3 regions of the Rickettsiella endosymbiont of Xylota segnis genome follow, and region 1 is predicted to be linked to each of the others. Evidence: riboswitches for the same ligand, from Rfam matches in the RefSeq annotation. Region 1 holds a riboswitch; each other region holds the start of a gene.

Region 1 (6,970 bases):
ATCATTAAAAAAATTCGGCTGCTCCTTTTTTTAGATATTTTACCGAAACAAATCCTGCTGCTAACAATATTTTTATCCCTGACAGACTTCTCTTCCCAGAAAGGCAATATAAAATGATGGTATGAGTACGCTTTAATTCGTTTAAGCGACGGGGTAATTCTTCTAATGGTATTAATTGACCACCGATATTTTTTTCCTTATGTTCTTCTGCAGAACGTACGTCAACCAAGCAGGTATTACTTTTTTGTAATAAATGAATCAATTGTTGGATAGAGATGGCATAATTGTTTATTGATTCCTCAGCACAGACAATTGCAGGAATCGGCTCATGCACAAGCTCGCCATAAACACATAATGGACAATCAGGATTCTTGCGCAAATGAATCTTTTTAAATGACATTGTTAATAGATCGACCATCAGTAAATGTTTTACTAAGCCAGCACCCATGTTTACTATCCATTTGATTATTTCTAACGCTTGAAGAATTCCCAGCAAGCCGGGTAACATACCTATTACTCCATCCGTTGCGCAATTCTCGTTAGTATGAGAAGTGGCAGATGGAAACAGGCAACGCAAACAAGGATTTTCTTGGTTAGCATGAAATACTGAACAATAACCTTGAAATTGTCCTGCACTCGCATACACATAAGGTTTGTTTAACTTAAAACACGTATCATGAATTAAATAACGCGTAGCAAAATTATCTGAACCATCAGCAATTATATCGTATTGACTAATGAACTGATCCGCATTGTAGTAAGTTAGTTTTTCTATATAGGAATTCACTTCAATAGATGGATTAAGCGCTAAAAGTTGCTCTCTAGCAGAACTTGCTTTTGCTTGACCCAAATCCTGTGAGCGATAAAGTATTTGTCTGTGTAAATTAGTTAAGTCCACCCTATCATGGTCAACTATTCCTAGTTTTCCCACACCGGCTGCTGCCAAATAAAGTAGTAAAGGTGAACCCAATCCGCCGAGACCTACACATAATACGCGTGCCTCTTTAAGTTTCTTTTGTCCATCCAGCCCAATTTCAGGTAATTTAATTTGTTGGGCATAACGCATTATTTCATCTGCTGAAAGAAAAGTAGACATTATCTTGGCTGGTTTATTTGGTGTAAAAATTTTTCAATTGCCACACAAGGATCACGCGCTTGTGTAATTGCTGAGATAACTGAAATCCCTGCCACTTTGGACTTTACAATATCCGGTAAACGTTCAAGGTTAATCCCACCAATCGCAACCAATGGATAAGAAAGTGTTCTTCGCCAACATTTTAATTGCTCAATGCCTTGCGGTGGAAATAACATTTCTTTACTGTTGGTAAAATATATCGGCCCACAAGCAATGTAAGATGGATTATTGGCATGCGCGCGTGCGACTTCATAATAACAATGGGTACTCACGCCTAGATATAAACCCGAATGATAAATCTCATCGATATCCGCGTTATGTAAATCTTCTTGACCCAAATGCACCCCTGTTGCCTGCAAACGAATAGCCAGTTGCCAATAATCATTAACAAATAGCTTTGCTTGATAATGTTTTGTGAGAAGTACGCTACGCTTAATTTCTTGTTCTAAAAAGAATTCGCTCGCTTCTTTAATACGTAATTGAATACACTTTACACCTTGCCTTAATAATCTTTCTACCCATTGACTGCTATCAACGATAGGATATAAACCTGTGATACACGGCTTAAAAGTAGGGGTTAATTTCAATAAAGGTTTTGGGTAAATATAAGGAAGATCGATTTGTTCTTCTGGCCATCCATTATGAAAAAACTTTAGCGTTTGATTTTCTGTATAAGCATTACGTAATCCACGTTGTACATACATTTTTGCAATAACCATCGCATCCTTGAGCGAATAGTTACGCACTAAACAGGCGGCAATAGCAGTAGAAAAAATAGCTTTCGTCACCATAGTTTGTTTTGGCAATCGTGGCGTAGCCATCCAAAACGATTCTTTGTGATTACTCCAATAATCTTGACAAAAGAAATCTTTTTTTAAACCGCTTGCTTTGATTAATACGCTTTTAGCTCCCCATTGTAACAAGCGCTGCGCAGCTTGTTGTATGTCTTGATAAGTATTCAGCGTTATATCTAATATTTTCTCCACTTCCAGCAAATTACAGATAAGGAGATCGACAAAAGGAAGTAAGTTGATAAAATCTGTAATGTTAGGATCGTTATATTTTGTTATTGTCTTAATCACGGTTACGGCTGGAACATTAAGATTTTTCAGTGTTTCTAAATCAACTGTATCGCTATCCCCTGGCGTGTCTGAATAATTAATAATTAATAACTTTGCTTGTTTCATACTTTATTCTCTTGCTGCCAAAATGGCGTATCAATTAATGATGTACTGGGATGAGCGATATTTCTTTCCGGCATTATTCCTGCCGTATACGCCTCATGTCCCGCGATAATGGCATGACGAAATGCCTGTGCCATGGCAATGGGTTGCTGTGCAAGTGCCACTGCGGTATTCAGTAGCACACCATCAAATCCTAATTCCATCACTTGCACAGCATCCGAAGGCTTACCAATCCCGGCATCAACAATCAATGTAATATCGGGTAGTCGATTGCGTAAGGTGGCCAAGGCATAAGGATTTAACAAGCCTTTGCCCGATCCGATAGGCGCTGCCCAAGGCATTAAAATGTTACAACCCACATCCACGAGCTTTTGACAGATAACTAAATCATCCGTGCAATAAGGAAAAACCTCAAAACCTTGCTCAACTAAAATTTTTGCCGCTTTAATTAATTCGATAGGATCCGCTTGTAAATTATATTCATCGCCGATAACTTCTAATTTTATCCAGGAGGTATTAAATAATTCTCGACTTATCTGAGCTGTTTTAATGGCCATATTAGCGTTTCTACATCCTGCTGTATTCGGTAACAGGCAATAATTTAGTTTTTTTATAGCTCGCCAAAAATCTTCTCCACCCAAGTTAAATGCTGTTTGACGTTGAATAGATAAGGTAATGATCTGTGCGCCTGAAGTTTGAATAGCCGCTGTCATCATCGCCAATGAAGGATAGTGTGCAGTCCCTAAGAGTAATCTACTTTCTACAATTTTTCCCGCTAGATTCCACATGCTTATCCTCCTTGCATGGGTATCAAAATATCGACACAATCATTTGTTTTTAAGAAAGTATTGTTAAAATCCCTACGTGCCACTAAGGTATTATTGACGGTCACAGCCATATCATCTTTAAGTTGCTTATTATGCATTAAAAAATCATACAAACTTGATTCAGTTTCAATGCGATGGCTTTTATTATTAAGAAAAACATTTATCATAAGCTTTCCAAAGTTCTGGATATTGAAAATCCTGTTGATTAATTCCACACAAAATTTCTTCCACTAATGTGGGTGCGATCAAGTAACCATGACGGTACAATCCATTCACAGCTATTAGCCCTTCTTCGTGTTTTATACAGGGTAAATGCGACGCTAAAGTCGGCCGACAATGCGTTCTCGTTTCAATAATCCGTGCTTCAGCAAAACCCGGATGTAAATAATAAGCCGCTGTCATTAATTCCAAACTGGTACGAACTGAGATGGCACTATAATCTTCAACTTCAATTTCGCTCGATCCAATAATATAAATATTTCCGGGTCTTGGAATAATATATAAACTATAACGCGGATGTAAAAACCGAATCGGACGCTGCAATTGCACATTAGGTGCATATAAGTAGATTAATTCGCCACGCACTGCACGTAAATCGGTAAAAATTGTACGCGCACCCATCCCTCGACAATCGAATACGTAATCAAATTTATAGGTTTTTTTCTGTGTAATTATTTGTCTAGATAGCAAAGATGTAACGTATGTGTTGAAACTAAATGAGATGGCTTGTGCCTGCAAATATTCTTTTAGACTGTTCATAACGGACTGACAATCTATTTGTGCTTCATCAGGAAAATAATAGGCGGTCTCAAACTTACTGAGTTCCGGCTCAAGTTGAGTTAAGGTTTCTTTAGATAACAGCTGAAAATAATTATCTGTTGCTAATTTATTACTTATACGTCGAGAAAAATACTGCCATTCAGGCTTGTCTTGAGGATGATGAACGACGATACAGCCAGCTTGTTGGAAATAAACAGGTTCTGATAATTGTTTAAGAATAGTAGGCCAATAAGATTTAACCGATTCTTGTCCTAACTGGAAAATTACAGAATCGGCTTTTTCACATTCAGAAAATGGCGCTAATAAGCCTGCCGCAGCCGAACTGCAGTTACCATCCCCTTGATGCTCATCAAAAAGCGTAACTTGCCAGCCGCTATTGTGTAATGCCAATGCCAGCAACCGACCCATGATGCCCATTCCTACAATACCCGCTTGCATCATCATTCGCTGGTCAGGCAATCCGCAACGGCCGATATTTCCGAGTAGGGAACTTTGGGTAAAAATTGATTGGTATAACAGTCCCTTACAGCAAAATGTTCGTCGACAATATCTAAATGTTTAGTATAACGGCCAACTTTATCCCAATCTCGTTCTACGTTTAATAAAGTACGGGAAAAAAACGGCAAGCTATGCATAAAAATCTTATGATAAAGCGGCGTACGTAATTGTGGTTTTGCTTGACATAAACATTCATAGGCTTCTTCAGGTTGTTCCGTAGTCAATGCCGCGCCACGTTGTGTGGCTTTAAGAAAAGATTGAACTAATTCAGTTTTTTGTAAGGTTTGCTCAGGAACGATGAATTGTACCGAACAAAAACAGCAGCAACCTAAACCCGCAAGTTGATCGATACGCAAAAATACGGTTTCACCGCGTAATTGTTCTAATTCAATTTTTTGAAAATTAATAAATCCAATACCGGTATCAATAATGTTCCGACAGATCGCATCAGTAACGTTCATGCCTATACGTACGGTTTCATAGCTTTTTTGATCGATACCTGCAAACCCTGCTAGATTATCAATAATCTTCTTACCAAACTCGCCGATATAACCTACACGTTTGTTAACGATGTCATGAAAGTTTCGAATTCCACTTGATTTTAAGGCAATTAAACCGGTGGGTGGTTCATCAAGCAGTGTACCAATCGACGTGACTGGATAGCCTTTCGCTCTAGCGGCGACCGTATGGATCATCGCTTTCACGCCAAAATCAACGCTACCTAAACCGACTAATTCTGTTACATCGCTAGGATCGTTGGGCTCGAGTATCGCTAATTTAATATCTTCTTGCGCATAAAACCCTAATTGCTGCGCGACAATAATCGGCGCATGGTAAGGATTGGTGTACCAATTAAGTAACAAGCTAACTCGGGATTTTAATGCTGACATTGCCATAACCTCTCATTTGATCAATAAAAAATGGAGATGGCAAAAGGTAAACACCCCTATAAGAAATAGGGAATGCATTTTTTGAAGGCGATCCTTACGCTGATATGAATCAGTTCAAGTTCAACGGGTCATAATCTCAGCCGTTTCCGACACCCCGCGCCATCTAACAAGTCAATTCTACATTATGCTCGTCTTGCTAATCAAGAAATATTAGCTTGGGCTTGGCTAGCCAAGCTTTGTTAGCAAGTCACCATTCTAGACTTAAAAAAATGGCGGGTTCTGCAATGCTTTCATGACCCTTCCTTCTATTTCATGAATTTTATCGAGACTATCATTCGTGAATGGTCGCTGATTTTTCACTGAATTGGAGAGAAATCTTTTTTTATTCAGAAGAACACCGAATAAAAGCAGGTTAGGCAGATTAGTCAATGAATCATTAAAATTAACTGGGTGCTGAATATCTTGCTGATGCAATGGCCTAGAATAATCTATCGATTTGGCCGGATTAAAGCCGATAGTCTGTTCGGGAAGATTAAATAAGCTCATAGGATGGGTAGGAATATAGTGTAGCTTATTTGGTTTTTTTAACTGATAAACCTTGCGCTTCGTATATCTATGCAGATAAGAAATATTCGGTTTCTTGCCAACTTTTACACTAACATTAGACTTCTTGGTCGTTGTTTTTTTTATTTTATCAAGCCTATTTGCTGGATGAATCGACTTATTACTAGCAAATAGATCCTTACCACGAAATAACGGCGTAGAAATAAATTTTGCTAATTTTTTTTGTGTATCAATTTGTCGCTTTACCCGCACAGAACTGTCTGAGCGTTGTATGCCACCATTATTTTCTTTACTGCTAGCATATTTATATTCCTGCAGTTGATGCAAGGAAATATTAGAAAAATTAACACAATGTTTATACGCTTGATCAATTTGTTCTTTTTGCGTTTCCAAGATGATTTGCTGATCTAAAAAACTTAGTTTAGAGGACAAGGCTTTCGATCTCATCTGTTCATCTTGGTAAAAACGACTATAGATAATTAGAGTGGGATCAAATAATCGAGTAACGCTGTCCCAATCATTCATAAAAATCAAGTCAGTTTTATTATGACAGAAAAAACGGTAGTGCTTGGAACCGATTGGTTTTAATACAATAACATCGCGCTCATGCACTAAATTTTCTTCTATCAAAACAATAATGTCTTTATCTTGATTAAAAATTAATGGGTAGCGTTCAAAATGCCAATCTCCCTCTTCGTTTGCTATAATGGCCAAAGATGTTTTATGTAAAATAACTTCTAGCTGTTGATACCAATTATTAACACCGGCAGCGCTTAATTTTATTTTGGCAACAGACCAAGTACTTTCTAATCGAACGCATGTCTTTTCTAAGGGATAGTAATTAACTTCTACACTTATTATTAAGTCTTGTGCATGTTGAAATATTCGCGGCACAATATTGTTTTCGGGACAGGCCTGTTTAGCCTGTTGCCAAATCTCAGTCAAATCTAAAGTTTTGGTAAAATCATCTCCCCCATTACTATCGTATATGACTACTTCTGGCAACGGGAAATTCAACTGTGAACCTGAGACAATTCTGAAAAACGCTTGATCGCCTTGCGCGATTAAATGGCTACGTTTTAATACATCATT
Region 2 (6,970 bases), 230 kb from region 1:
AATGGGAATTAAATTTGCTTGTTGAATGATATCTAACCGAAAATCTAAATGATCTTTACGACAAGCTACTAGTAAAACTTTATGTTCTTGATTTTCGGGCAATGGATCAAAAATTTGATAATCAAAATAAATTTTACATAAAGGATAGGGAATGGATTGTTCAACCAATAATTCAATTATTTCTTCAATATGTTGACAATCAGCGCTGTCTATTTTCACCAATTTACTACATACCAGAATATCGGGAATATTTACTATACAATTTCTTATATGATCTTTGTCTAGCAATGTTTCCTTCAAGACAGCGGCAATCTGTGGAATATCTTTAGTCTGTTCAACTCCGATTGGGGTAGGAATTGTTTGAATAGCATATTCTTTAAGCTCATTATTACGGTCTAAACAAACCCATTTAATCGTGCGACTACCTATATCCAAACCTATCGCAGTATCGGTGTTATGGGTATTTTTAAATCTATCCTTGAAAAAATACATACGCTTTTATTTTTTAATGAAATTTTTAAAACTTATTCTTCTTTCATTATGCATTCAAATGATAAATTGTCAATTATTTAATACATAATCAGGCAGCTATTATTTTTGAAATGTCATGATGTTAAAAAATCCCTACTACTTTCTTTTAATCAAAATAAAGTGTACAAAGACCTCATTACACACTATTTTTATTAAAACCCTTGTTTAAGAGGGAAGTCACTTAAGTTATGATAGAACCCAGCTAATCAACTGTTTTCATTATGAAACGATCGAATCATTTTTCCCGTAATTTTTTTTTCATGCTATTAAGCCTTTTTATCACGCTTTTAGTAGCTGGAAGTCTCCTTTATATTTATCTTGATAAACAATTACCCGATGTTGAGGAATTAAAATCCGTACAACTTCCCATTCCGATGCGGATTTACACCAGTGATGGACAACCTATCGCTGAATTTGGAGAGTTACACCGAAATCTTGTTAGATTGAATGAAGTTCCTAATTTGATGGTTAAAGCTTTTTTAGCCACCGAAGATCAGCGCTTTTTAGAACATCATGGTGTTGATTTTTATGGTTTATTACGTGCTGCGGGTGAAGTATTGCTCACAGGAAGTAAAGTACAAGGAGGAAGTACTATTACAATGCAAGTTGCGCGTAATTTTTATTTATCTCGGGAAAAAACTTTTTTAAGAAAATTTACTGAAATTTTACTCTCACTAAAAATCGAACGAGAATTTACTAAAGAACAAATTTTAGAACTTTACCTTAATAAAATCTTTCTTGGAAATCGTGCTTATGGTATTGCCGCTGCTGCGCAAGTTTATTTTAATAAAACACTTAATCAACTCACGTTACCGGAAATGGCAACTATTGCTGGCTTACCAAAAGCCCCTTCTGCCATTAACCCGTTAGTTAACCCAATTGCGGCTAAACAACGTCGTGATCATGTCTTAATGCGTATGTATGAATTGGGTTATATCTCTAAAGCGGTTTATGGATCCGCAATAGCAACACCGATGTTAACACATGCGCAAACTAATACCGGAGGAATGATTAAAGCACCTTATGTCGCTGAAATGGTACGTGACATGATGTATAAAAGTTTTGGTGAAGATATTTATTTGAAAGGTTACAATGTTTATACCACAATCAATTCGGCCCAACAAATTGCTGCTGATAAAGCCTTACGGGTTACTTTATTAGCTTACGATAAACGACACGAATATAGGAAGCCAGAAAAAAATATTGCGCCATTAGATGCAAATAAAGTAACTCATACTTTGAATGCATTACATCGCGTTGCTTCTATCAATGGTTTAGACGCAGCTATTGTTATTTCTGTGACTGATCAAGCTATTACTGCTCTTTTAGTCGATAATCAAATGATTTTCATTCCTTGGCAAGGTGTAGCCTGGACCATGCCCCACCTTGACGCAACTAATTTAAATCCTCCACCTGACATCTTGAAAAATAAAGTTCATGTCGGCGATGTTATTCGTGTAGAGTTAACTGCAAATAATACTTGGGAATTATCGCAAATTCCTAAAGTACAAGGTGCTTTAGTCGCATTAAATCCACAAACAGGTGCCATTAGCGCATTAGTCGGTGGTTTTGATTATAATGTAAGCAAATTTAATCGTGTCGTTCAAGCAGAACGACAACCCGGATCCGGGTTCAAACCTTTCATTTATGCAGCTGCTCTAGCTAAGGGATATACCCTAGCCAATGTGTTTAATGACGCTCCATTGGTTTTTGATATACCTGGTCGTGATGAACCTTGGCGCCCACAAAATGATAATCATATTTTCAGCGGCCCAAGGCGTTTACGTATTGCTCTAGTTAAATCCATCAATCTTATATCCGTGCGCTTATTACAAGCTATCGATGTTCCCTATGTATTAACGTATGTAAAAAGATTTGGTTTTAACTCAAAAAAATTACCGCGCAATCTCACTTTAGCACTCGGTACAGGTGAAGTCACTCCTCTTGAATTAGCTCGAGCATATGCTGTGTTTGCTAATGGCGGCTTTCGAATAACCCCGTATTTAATTGATCATATTACCAATGAACAAGGTCAAATCATCTATAAAGCAGAACCTAAAATAGCTTGTGAAGCTTGTTTACGCGGAGAAATTGAACCCCCATTAACAGATGAAAAAGATAGTCCTTATGCACCACAAGTCATTCCTGCTGACATCGCTTTCCTCATGACATCTGCTTTAAAAGATGTCATTCGTTATGGCACAGGTTCACAGGCAAGGGTGTTGAATCGGAATGATCTGGCCGGAAAAACTGGTACAACAAGTGATTATGTCGATACTTGGTTTACAGGATTTAATAGTAATTTGGTATCAACTGTTTGGATAGGATTCGATCAACCGAGTTCTGTTCAAGAATATGGCTCAAAAGCCGCTTTACCTATGTGGATTGATTTCATGCGTGTCGCATTAAAAGGCCAGGCTGAAAAAACCATGCCACAACCTACTGATATAGTAACGGCAAATATCGACCCCACCACAGGTAATTTATTACCTGATGGAACACCAGGCTCTATCCTAGAATATTTTCGTAAAGATGATTTATCAAGAATATCGACGCAAGAAGATACAACCCCATTCAATGTGATTGATAGTCCTGGGGAAGTACCTATAGATAACAATAATACTGATACTCAAATGCCAGCAGAAAAGCAAGATAACACAACAAACAATGAACCGGTTTTTTAGTTTATAAGCCAACAGCTCTTTCTAAACTACGTTTTGTTTGTGGTCCTTCTAATACATGTTTCAATCGACCGTCAGGTCCAATAATAAATGTGGTTGGCAAACCGGATATCCCTCGTATACCAAAATTAGCTTTCGGATCATCCACTAATGTAGGAAATATAACGCCACTTCGTTGTATATGTTGCTGTAAATTACCTGGATCATCATAATTAAATCCGAACATCGCTACCTGGTCAGCATGCGCTCGATAAAATGCATTTAATTCGGGTATTTCGCCCATACAATATTCACACCATGTTGCCCAATAACTAATAACCACCCATCTACCTTTATAATTAGAAAAATTAAGATCTCTTACTATGCTGGCTCCCCATACAACGCTAGACACACTTAACAAAATGCTGGTTAATAGCACTAATTTAAAAATTTTACGCATATTATTCCTCGCAGTAGAAATGAGGTCGATCAATTTTGTGACAAACACTTAATAATTTTATTGGTTTTAAATCAGTGATCAATTCCATTAAACTTCAATTTTTAAAATAACTCAAGGAGGACTCTTAGTTCAAAAATAACACTGTCAAATTAAGTCACTAAATCTAAATTTCTAAGTCTTTATCCTTTTATTTTGCTAATGAGCTTGTTACCATGCGTTTTCGCTTAGGGGTGCCTAATAATTGGGCTGAGAAATACCCTTCTAACCTGATCGGGATGGGATCATGTCCGCGTAGGAAAAGTGTATGTTAAAATCGCCCGCTGTATTGGTAAGTAACGCAAGTTTGCACTATCAAGATAAAATTCTATTCGACCAATTAAATTTCTATTTGGCAGCTGGACAAACAACTTGTCTATTAGGTATAAGCGGCATTGGCAAAAGTCGTTTTTTACAGCTTATCGCCGGATTAAACTCTATCTCAGCCCCTGTCGCCACCTGCGATCAGAAAGGCTTGGCCGGTCGCTTAGCTTATATGCCGCAAACCCATGCTTTGTTACCTTGGCTCACTATTTTAGATAATGTTGTCTTAGGCTACCGCCTAAGACGAGACAATAAGCCGTATATTCAAGCTCGGGAATTATTACATCAGCTAGGCTTAAATGAGGCCATAAATAAATACCCTGCACAATTGTCGGGTGGAATGCAACAACGTGCCATGTTAGCACGCATACTGTTAGAAAAGCGGCCTATCGTATTGATGGATGAGCCTTTTTCTGCTTTAGATACCATAACTCGTTATCACCTACAAGAACTAACTGCAAACGCATTAAAAGATCACACTGTATTATTAGTGACACATGACCCCTTAGAAGCATTGCGTTTGGGACATCACATTGCAATTATGTCAGGTGAACCTGCAAAAATAAATTTTATAAACTGCGATCTTGCTGACTTACCACCTCGCTCATTAAATAATCCTGAATTATTACAATGGCAAACCAAACTTTTAAGTATGCTGCAGGAACTTAAATAATGGTGCCATTTATTGTTTTGCGTAATCAATTCAGCAATAGAATTACGCAGCTTCAAAAATTCGTGATATCTCTATGGCCCTTAAAACTTAATGTTTGCAAACAGTTATTTTTAAAAATTTATCCCTTATTTTTTCATAAAATGTGCATCCCAGTTTGGTTTATTATGATCTGGGAATGTTTGATTCGTATTTTACAACTACCTAATTACATATTACCCACCCCATTTGAAGTTTTACACAGCCTAATTAACCATGCAGGGTTGATTACATCACAAACGTTACCGACGCTAGCTGAAATTCTCTTTGGCTTATTTTTTGGAATTGTATTAGGCGTAGCTATTGCGCTCAGTATGTGCTTATTTCGTACACTGCATGCCTTCTTACTTCCTTTATTATTGGCCAGCCAAGCTTTACCAGTATTTGCAATTGCTCCCTTATTGGTGCTTTGGTTTGGTTATGGAATAACAGCTAAGATTATTACCACCACTTTCATGTTATTTTTTCCTATCACCAATAATTTTCTTGATGGTTTAAAACAAACGCCAGAAAATTATTTAAACATCGCTGAGATTATGAATAGTAATCGTTGGCAAGTTCTCTATCAAATCCGTATTCCAGCGGCGTTACCGAACCTTGCCTCCGGCATTCGACTTGCAACGGCAATGGCTCCTTTAGGAGCCATTATTGGAGAGTGGGTTGGATCGAATCAAGGTTTAGGTTTTTTATTGTTAAATGCTAACGCCCAGATGCAAATTGATTTAATGTTTGCTGTATTAGTGATTATATTTTTTCTAGGAATTTTTCTGTATTTCCTTGTTGATACTTTACTTAATCTGGCTTTACCCTGGACTTTGTTAAAGTCGGCTTAAACAATAGGTCCCTAATTTTAAAAAATAAAATATTTATTTATGCAAATACAAAAAAAAATTATTCTTCTAATAAGCATTTTGTTATTTAACAATAACGTTGCGGCTAAGCCTTTAACATTGATTCTAGATTGGCTGGTTAATCCCGATCATGCAGCCATTTTTGTCGCAGAAGAACAAGGATTCTTCGCCCGCGAAGGATTACAAGTTAATATTATTGCGCCTAGCAACCCAGATGATGGCACTAAACTGGTAGCAGCAGGCCACGCTGATTTGGCCGTTAGTTATGAACCGCAATTAGTGGTACAAGCTGCAAAAGGTTTACCTTTAATACGCATTGCCACATTAATAAACCAACCTTTAAATTGTTTAATTGTAAAAAAAGATGGGCCTATTCATCAGCTTGCCGATCTAAAAGGAAAACGCATCGCTTATACATCGCATGTTGAAGGAACGCTAATGTTAAATGCCTTATTAGAAAAGGCACACTTGCGGATGAGTGACGTACAAACAATTAATGTACAATACGATTTGACACAAGCACTTTTAAGCAATCGTGTCGATGCGGTTATTAATGTAATGCGCAACGTAGAACCTTTGGAAATGCAGTTTGCTCATCAAGCAGTAAAAATCTTTCCAGTCGAGCTAGCTAGGATTCCAACTTATGATGAATTAATTATCGTCGCCAATAAAAATAAATTATCTGATCCACGTATTATTAAATTTTTGACAGCACTTAGTGAAGCAACACACTACTTACTGAGTAATCCAGAAAAAAGCTGGCTAATATTTGCAAGAAACCATCCTGCCCTAAACAATCAGTTAAATCATCAGATCTGGCAAGCTACATTACCTTATATTGCACCTTATCCAATTAATTTCAACAAAAATGCTTACCAAAAATTTATGTTATTTTTACAGCAAAAAAAGATAATACATAACACATTAGTAAGTGAAGATTATGTGTTAAAATTAATCTAATATCATTATAAATTAATAATAAAATTAAATGCAAATTTCCTATATTTACCGCTGTTTAATAGGCGCAATTGTAATCCTACTTTCAGCTTGTCAGCCCTCAAAAAAACTAGAACACAATACTAATCGGATACTTGTAACCCCATTATCTGCCAATGGAATTGTCTTACCTGTTATCATTAAAAATAAACGTTATTCTTTTTTATTAGATACTGGAGCTAGTTATTCAGCAATAGATAATAAGCTCGCATCCCTTTTAACATTAGCTACACCAAAAGAAGATATTCCTCTTTATTTTAATCAATTTCTTACTGATGGTTTAATTACTACGAATGATAAATTAAATAATTTTAAATTGTGGCGTCCTTTACCAATAGAAATAGGAACTTATACTATTTTGGGCCATGATCCGTGGATTGGGCTAGATTTAACATTATTTAGT
Region 3 (6,970 bases), 490 kb from region 1:
CCTTTACTAAGTCCAGATTATTCAGTGCGCCTAGCATCAAGAGATTAAAACCGTTTTGATTTTTTACTAGAAAGGTGTCAGCTATTTTTTCAATAAGAAAATTTTTACGACGTAAATCTAAACGGATGACTAAATGAAACCCTTCCATGATTTCTTCAGAATATTCTTTACTAATTTTTAATTGACTTGATAAGTAATTAATGAATGGTAAGCCATTTTTAATAAAAACTTTATTTTTACTAATTCTTTTATAATATATGGGGAATCTCGTTTTTAATTCAACGAGTTGCGTTAGTAAATCAGAATAGTCTTCTTTTTCGAACAAGTTAGAAATAACTTCTGTCGGGACCCTAAACTGTTTTTTTTCTAAAAATAAATTTCGATAAGCACTATCAAGTAACGTATTTATTTGAGGGTTTTTCAAATAATTTTGATCGCATAAAGCACGATAAAAAGATTGATACATTTTAGCCCAATTAACATTATCAAAAATAAAAACTAAAGAATTTTTTTCGTTGCAAGATACTGTAAAATAGTTTTTCCAATTATTTTCATCCTCAGGTTTTTCGTTGATATAGTTAGGTAAAAAACGCTTGATCAATTCAGTTATTTTTTGTTGCGTTTGTAAACATATACCGTTTTCATCATTCTTTTCAATCTCTAATTCTGGAATGAAATCAATGAAGACTGCAATTAAAAAGCAAGGTAAGTTAAAAGGAGTAAATTTTTTAGAAAATGCTTGTTGTAATGTGCGTCGAATCGAATTCTTAGATAAAGCACCCGAGTAGGTATCATCAGGAAAATTAGGCTTTATGCCTATACCATCAATGGCTGCAATAACACTCACACCATTCCAGGCATGAACTTCGTCGGTTAATTGGGTAGCGATTTCTTGGACCAATCGATAGCGCACGATATAAAGTAATTCGGCTAAATTTCGCGGTTTATGAAATGAATCAACAATAATGTTTACACGGTTATGAAAACCTTCAGTGCACTCTTTAATCTCTTCGGTTAATTTGTCAATTAAACCATGGCGATGGTCTGCTGAGAGTTTGCCTAGTTCTGTGTCTAAATTCCCTATTAAGCGGTGATAAATAAGTTGTAATTGTTCTAATAATATAATTTTGGCGCGATACTCGGAAGTTTCGCCCAAATGCTTAGCAAAACAGTTGTTTGGTAATTTATTATTTGTGGTACAAACAATTCTTTGTAAATCATCTAACCAATTTTTAGCTAAAGTTGGTAATGTTGAAGTCTCTATAGTTGGGGGCGGTTGGTAAGCAAAAACAAGATTTTTATTAAGGGCAGGGTCCATTTGGTATTCATTTAACATTTAATATCCCTCTCTATTATTAATAAAAATTTATTATTTAAATAGACTTTATTATGTATGACTTGATAGTAAATAAAAATAAGAATATCAGTTCAATTTTGTATTCACAATAGCATTAAGATTAAATATAAAATAATTTAATTTTTTTTTATTAAAATAAAAAGCGAAGGTTAAATAATTTTATATTTATTTTAAGTTGGCCAGGTTTGTTGTGAGTAAGCGCCTTGCCAAAATTGCCATTCACACAAGGTAGCTAATCTAAAAGCGCTTAACATATTTTGTTTGCAATAGATGCTTGCATGTTCTGCAAGTTCATTGACAGTGGCTATGACTAAATCCACGGAGTGGTTAAACTCATCACTCGCATATAAATCTATCCATGCTTGATAAGGGTTATTGGGAATTTTTTTATTATAGGCACGTTGTCCTACTTGTTGATAAACCCAAAAGCAAGGTAATAAACTTGCTACCGCTTCTTCTACAGGCGCTGTACTTGCCATACGTAATAAATAATTGGTATACATAAAACAAAAAGGACTTTGTTTATGGGTTGTAAAGGTTGTAGAAGTATATTTTTTTAGAATAGTATTATGCAGATCACGTTCGGCTTTGAGTGCATTCATGGCAAATTGAATAAATAATTCACTTTGCCGATCATGTGGTAATCGTGTCGCAGTAAGCGCGAGTGCTTTTGAAAAATCTGCAAGATATAAAGCATCTTGATTTAAGTAAAAGGTAAATGTTTCGATAGCTAAAGTACCCTGGGCCAGTTCTTGATTAAAAGGGTGCAGATAAATTTTAGGCATGACATCCGCAACAGAAATTTTAAGTTCATTAAACATGTTGTTTTACCTTATTTAAAAAATAAAAATGATGGACTGGACCTTGACCATGACCTAGTTTTAAATTTTTTGCGGCTAAAATGCATTCAGTCAAATAATGTTTTGCTTGAGTAATGGCGCTAAATAAACTCTCGCCTTGTGCTAAATAAGAAGCGATTGCTGCAGATAATGTACAACCGGTGCCATGTGTATTTTTAGTGTCTATGCGCAAGCTATCAAAACAGTATATTTTTTTTTGCGGATAATCATAAAAAATATCCGGCGAATACGTGGTTTTTAAATGACCACCTTTAAGCAGTATCGAAGTTTTATAACGTGTCGCGAGTAAGGTGGCGGCGTCTTGCATACTGCGATGATCATTAATGTTAAGTTGTAAAATAGCTTCGGCTTCTGGAATATTGGGTGTAATCAATGTCGCTAATGGGAATAAAACATCCACTAATGCTTGTATCGCTTGAGGTTTTAATAAAGTATGACCGGTTTGAGAAATCATGACCGGGTCAAGCACTACAAATGGAGGTTTATATTTTTTTAAATTTATAGCGACTAAATGGATAATCTCTTCATGATAAAGCATACCGAGTTTAACCGCGCCGATGGATAAATCAGTAAAGACAGCATCGATTTGCTGTTGAATAAACACTAATGGAATTTCTTGTATGGCAGTGACAGATAATGTGTTTTGCGCAACTAAGACGGTAATGATGCTGGCAGCATAACTACCCGTGGCTGAAATCGCTTTGATATCTGCTTGTATGCCGGCGCCACCGGAGGGGTCCGTACCTGCAATACTGACGACACTGGTTAATGCTTCGTTATAGATTGACATAAGATGTTCATACAGGAATTTTAGATTTAAGGAAGACTTGTAAATCATTCTTTTGTACTGAATAGAGGCTATCGAGTAGTTGAGAATAAAAGCTGCCAGGACCTGTGGATTTTTTTTCTGCATATTCGCTAACTAATCCCATCCAAGCCATGGCATGAACACAAGCATTGAATCTTTCCGGATTAATTGCTAAAAAACTGGCAATCATAGCGGTTAATGAACATCCCATACCTACCACTTTAGTAAGTAAGGGTGTGCCATAGTTTAAGGTGATTGTTTGTGTGGCACTGACGATAAAATCAATTTGGCCACTGACGACCACGATGCATCGGTGTTGTTCAGCTAAGGTTTGCGCAGATGCAAGGGCATGACTACTGATTTGTGTTGAATCGACACCTTTAGTGGTGATGGAGGTATCTAACAAAGCCATAATTTCTGAAGCATTACCACGGATGACATCGATACCTCTTTGTATAATAGTTAAGGATGCCTGCGTGCGGTACCGGCTGGCACCGGCGCCGACCGGATCGAAGACGATAGGGATATTACGTTTTAAAGCAGCGTGTTGGGCTTGTTTTATGGCAGTCAACCACGTTTCATCAGGAGTACCGATATTAATGACTAAGGCTTGTGCTAATTGAATAATTTCTACTAATTCCTCTTGGGCATGCGCCATAATCGGTGCCGCCCCTAATGCGAGTAAAAAATTAGCTGTAGTCGGCATAACGACTAAATTAGTGATATTGTGGATTAACGGATGGATTTGACGGATTAAATCCACGTCATGGTATAGCGATTCTAAGGTAAATGCATTGATATTAGAGAGGGGGGCGCTTTTAACTGAATAATTTTTTGTTTTCAATGTACTTCTTCCTACGCAGGTCTTAGCCCGATCAGGTTATGAGGGTTGAATGGGAACATTCTCTCAGCCTTTAAAAAAAGCACCCCTGGAGTTGCTACTATTAGACAGGAATTAATGGGTCAGATCAACGACTTTTCTTAGCCAATGCCAGCGAGTAGTGCATAACAATACACTAATACTACATGCAATTGCAGATGCACGCTCACAGCATTTGCTCGCCATGATGGGCAGTTTACTGCTATAGTTTGGGTATGGAAAATCAAACGCTAAAATCGATATGTGAAGCCGCTATTCTTGCCGCCGGTGAACCGGTGAGTATCGAGCGTTTATTAGATTTATTCAGCCCGGAAGAACAGCCGACTAAATCAAATCTTAAGAAAATTCTGTTGGAATTAAGCGAAGATTATCAAGATCGCGGAATTCAGTTAAAGCAACTAGCTAGTGGTTATTGTTTTCAAACGGCTAGTGCACTCAATGCCTGGGTTAAACGACTCTGGCCGGAAAAATCAGCGCGTTATTCACGTGCTTTCTTGGAAACCCTCAGTATTATTGCGTACAAACAACCCGTGACGCGCGGGGACATTGAAGCGATACGCGGTGTGTCAGTAAATCCAAATATTGTTAAAACCTTGTTGGAACAAGAATGGATACAAGTGGTTGGGCAACGTGAAGTCCCTGGACGACCTAATCTTTATGCAACCTCGAGATTATTTCTTGATCATTTTGGTTTAAAAGAATTAGCAGATTTGCCGCCTTTTCCTTTGCCGCAACTGACAGAACCGTTAGAGATTTCTTTGTCTGCTGATAATGAAACGAGTGAAACGAATGATACTGCGCTTGATACCCTACAAAATTAAATTAATAATTTTTAAATGCTTTAATTAGATTGCTGTATAATCCAGTGATAGACTTAAGTTTGAGGGAACGATAGTCGAGGACTGGTGTTTTATCTGAGTAAATGAGGATCGTAGACTAACGTTTAACAATGAAACCAAGTCTATTAGCAAGGTTAAGCAAGTGCTCTATTCTTTTGAAGATAAAACTCCAACGCTATTAGGTAAAGATATTTTTATTGCGGAAAGCGCTGATGTGATTGGCGCCGTGATTATCCATAATCAGGTCATTATTTTACCGCAAGCGGTAGTCCGTGCCGATAATACTGTGATAGAAATTGGCGAAAATACCAATATTCAAGATGCTGCGGTGTTACATACCGATCCAGATATGCCAATGCAAATTGGTAGTTATGTAACAATTGCCCATCATGCCATGGTGCATGCGCGAGCGGTGGGTGATTATTCCGTTATAGCGATTGGCGCAAAAATATTGAATAACGCAGTGATAGGTAAGCATTGTTTGATTGCTGCGAATGCCATGGTATTAGAAAATCAGTATATTCCGGATGGTTCTTTGGTGATGGGGTCTCCTGGTAAAATAAAGCCATTATCTGCCCGTCAAATAGCTGATATGCAATGGTATGCGCAACATTATTCAGAAAAGATTCATCGTTATCAAAAAGGACTTAAACGATTTGATCCGAAAACTTGCGAATAAATTTTAGTATGGTGGGTTTGTGTATAAGTGCTTACCGCAGTGAGTATTAATAATACTGCAATAAAAATTCTCGCTAACATATTGCTCCTGTATCAAACTTTTCATCCTGAAAAGTATCCTTTTAAGTATATCATTAAATCACAATTGGAAAAAAATGTAGCAAGAGAAAAAAAATATCAGCGGGGATTTTTAATTTAGCATAATATGAGAGAATTAACCGGCTTTGTTTCTTATGAATGAAAAAATACAAAAAATATTGGCTAATTTAGGTATCGGTTCACGTCGCGAAATAGAACGTTGGATCCGCGAAGGTCGAATTCGTATAAATCAGCAGCCTGCCAAGCTCGGTGATAGAATTGATTTGACTGCAAAAATTTTTATAGACGGTAAGCCAATTCCGCTCCTACCAACGTCCGATTTTAAACGACGCATATTGATCTATCATAAACCTGAAGGTGAGATTTGTGCACGCTCGGATCCTGAGCGACGGCCGACTGTATTTGAACATTTACCACCGTTACGTGGTCAACGTTGGATAATGATTGGTCGTTTAGATATTAACACCTTAGGTTTATTAATTTTCACCAATGATGGTGAATTAGCGCATCGTCTATCACATCCTTCTTACGAAATTGAACGAGAGTACGCCGTGCGTGTAATAGGTAAAGTTGATGAGAAAATTTTGCAGCGTTTAAGAAAAGGGGTGAAGTTAGAGGATGGCATGGCGGCATTTACGCATATCGAAGAGCGTGGCGGATCGGGTGCCAATCATTGGTATCATGTAGTACTTAAAGAAGGGCGCAATCGAGAAGTTAGACGCTTATGGGAATCGCAAGGTGTTAGTGTTAGTCGTTTGCTGCGCGTGCGCTTTGGTAATGTGAGCTTGCCAGAAGATTTGAGCAGAGGGCAAAGCCGCGAATTAAAAACTGACGAGAGTCAAAAGTTAGCTCGCTTGGTAAGTTTAGATTGAGTTGCGAATTTAAAGGAACAGATCATGCAAAAGGATTGCAACAGGATTCGTTGGTTAAAATACTATTTAATCACACTTATCTGTATCTATACGACTAATGGCTTAGCTGATTCCTTAGCCCCACGATTTTCTGCGAATGCCTATACCGGTGTTTATACAGTAGGGTCAGCGGATTTAATGTTGTCACTCGATGGCAATGAAACCCACAATTTCTATGTGAATCCACAAGCTGCTTATGGTAGTGATCAACAATGGCTGACAGATTTAGGCTTAGGTTATCGTTGGATTAATAACGATGCGGCTATTTTAGGTTGGTATGCGTGCTAGCCGTACACGCGTCAACAATAATAGTGATTTTTGGATAACGACCTGGTGTGGAAATATTAGGAAGGCGTTGGGATACGCATCTAAATGCTTATATCCCAGTTGCTGGGCGTAGTAACGAAGTGAAATCAGCAGATATATATTTCTGCGCAGAAGTTTAGCAAAGAAATTATTTTTTGATTATTGGTAATCGAAGCGAGACAAGACTTTTGTTTGTTAAACTCAGAAACGGATAAATTGAAATTTCCTATTG

What was found. A riboswitch is a leader RNA that binds a small molecule or an ion and turns the genes downstream of it on or off. The one in region 1 is predicted to bind thiamine pyrophosphate.
Region 2: another riboswitch for thiamine pyrophosphate. It lies ahead of AACL18_RS06470 (ABC transporter ATP-binding protein); the one in region 1 lies ahead of AACL18_RS05510 (ABC transporter substrate-binding protein).
Region 3: another riboswitch for thiamine pyrophosphate. It lies ahead of thiM (hydroxyethylthiazole kinase); the one in region 1 lies ahead of AACL18_RS05510 (ABC transporter substrate-binding protein).

Annotation. Positions count from the first base shown of each region.
Region 1 is NZ_OZ026451.1:1,202,610-1,209,579, forward strand. Features, by position in the region: gene moeB (molybdopterin-synthase adenylyltransferase MoeB) at 5-1,096, opposite strand; gene thiE (thiamine phosphate synthase) at 1,096-2,322, opposite strand; gene AACL18_RS05495 (thiazole synthase) at 2,319-3,107, opposite strand; gene thiS (sulfur carrier protein ThiS) at 3,110-3,313, opposite strand; gene AACL18_RS05505 (FAD-dependent oxidoreductase) at 3,294-4,364, opposite strand; gene AACL18_RS05510 (ABC transporter substrate-binding protein) at 4,367-5,314, opposite strand; TPP riboswitch at 5,388-5,481, opposite strand; gene AACL18_RS05515 (NB-ARC domain-containing protein) at 5,576-6,970, opposite strand, start outside.
Region 2 is NZ_OZ026451.1:1,430,144-1,437,113, forward strand. Features, by position in the region: gene pilM (type IV pilus biogenesis protein PilM) at 1-492, opposite strand, end outside; gene AACL18_RS06460 (penicillin-binding protein 1A) at 753-3,215, shown strand; gene AACL18_RS06465 (TlpA disulfide reductase family protein) at 3,217-3,651, opposite strand; TPP riboswitch at 3,868-3,966, shown strand; gene AACL18_RS06470 (ABC transporter ATP-binding protein) at 3,956-4,684, shown strand; gene AACL18_RS06475 (ABC transporter permease) at 4,849-5,553, shown strand; gene AACL18_RS06480 (ABC transporter substrate-binding protein) at 5,593-6,531, shown strand; gene AACL18_RS06485 (aspartyl protease family protein) at 6,560-6,970, shown strand, end outside.
Region 3 is NZ_OZ026451.1:714,728-721,697, forward strand. Features, by position in the region: gene AACL18_RS03235 (hypothetical protein) at 1-1,336, opposite strand, end outside; gene AACL18_RS03240 (TenA family protein) at 1,528-2,178, opposite strand; gene thiD (bifunctional hydroxymethylpyrimidine kinase/phosphomethylpyrimidine kinase) at 2,171-3,007, opposite strand; gene thiM (hydroxyethylthiazole kinase) at 3,015-3,869, opposite strand; TPP riboswitch at 3,861-3,966, opposite strand; gene scpB (SMC-Scp complex subunit ScpB) at 4,121-4,726, shown strand; gene AACL18_RS03260 (gamma carbonic anhydrase family protein) at 4,887-5,423, shown strand; gene rluB (23S rRNA pseudouridine(2605) synthase RluB) at 5,656-6,393, shown strand; gene AACL18_RS03270 (hypothetical protein) at 6,418-6,720, shown strand.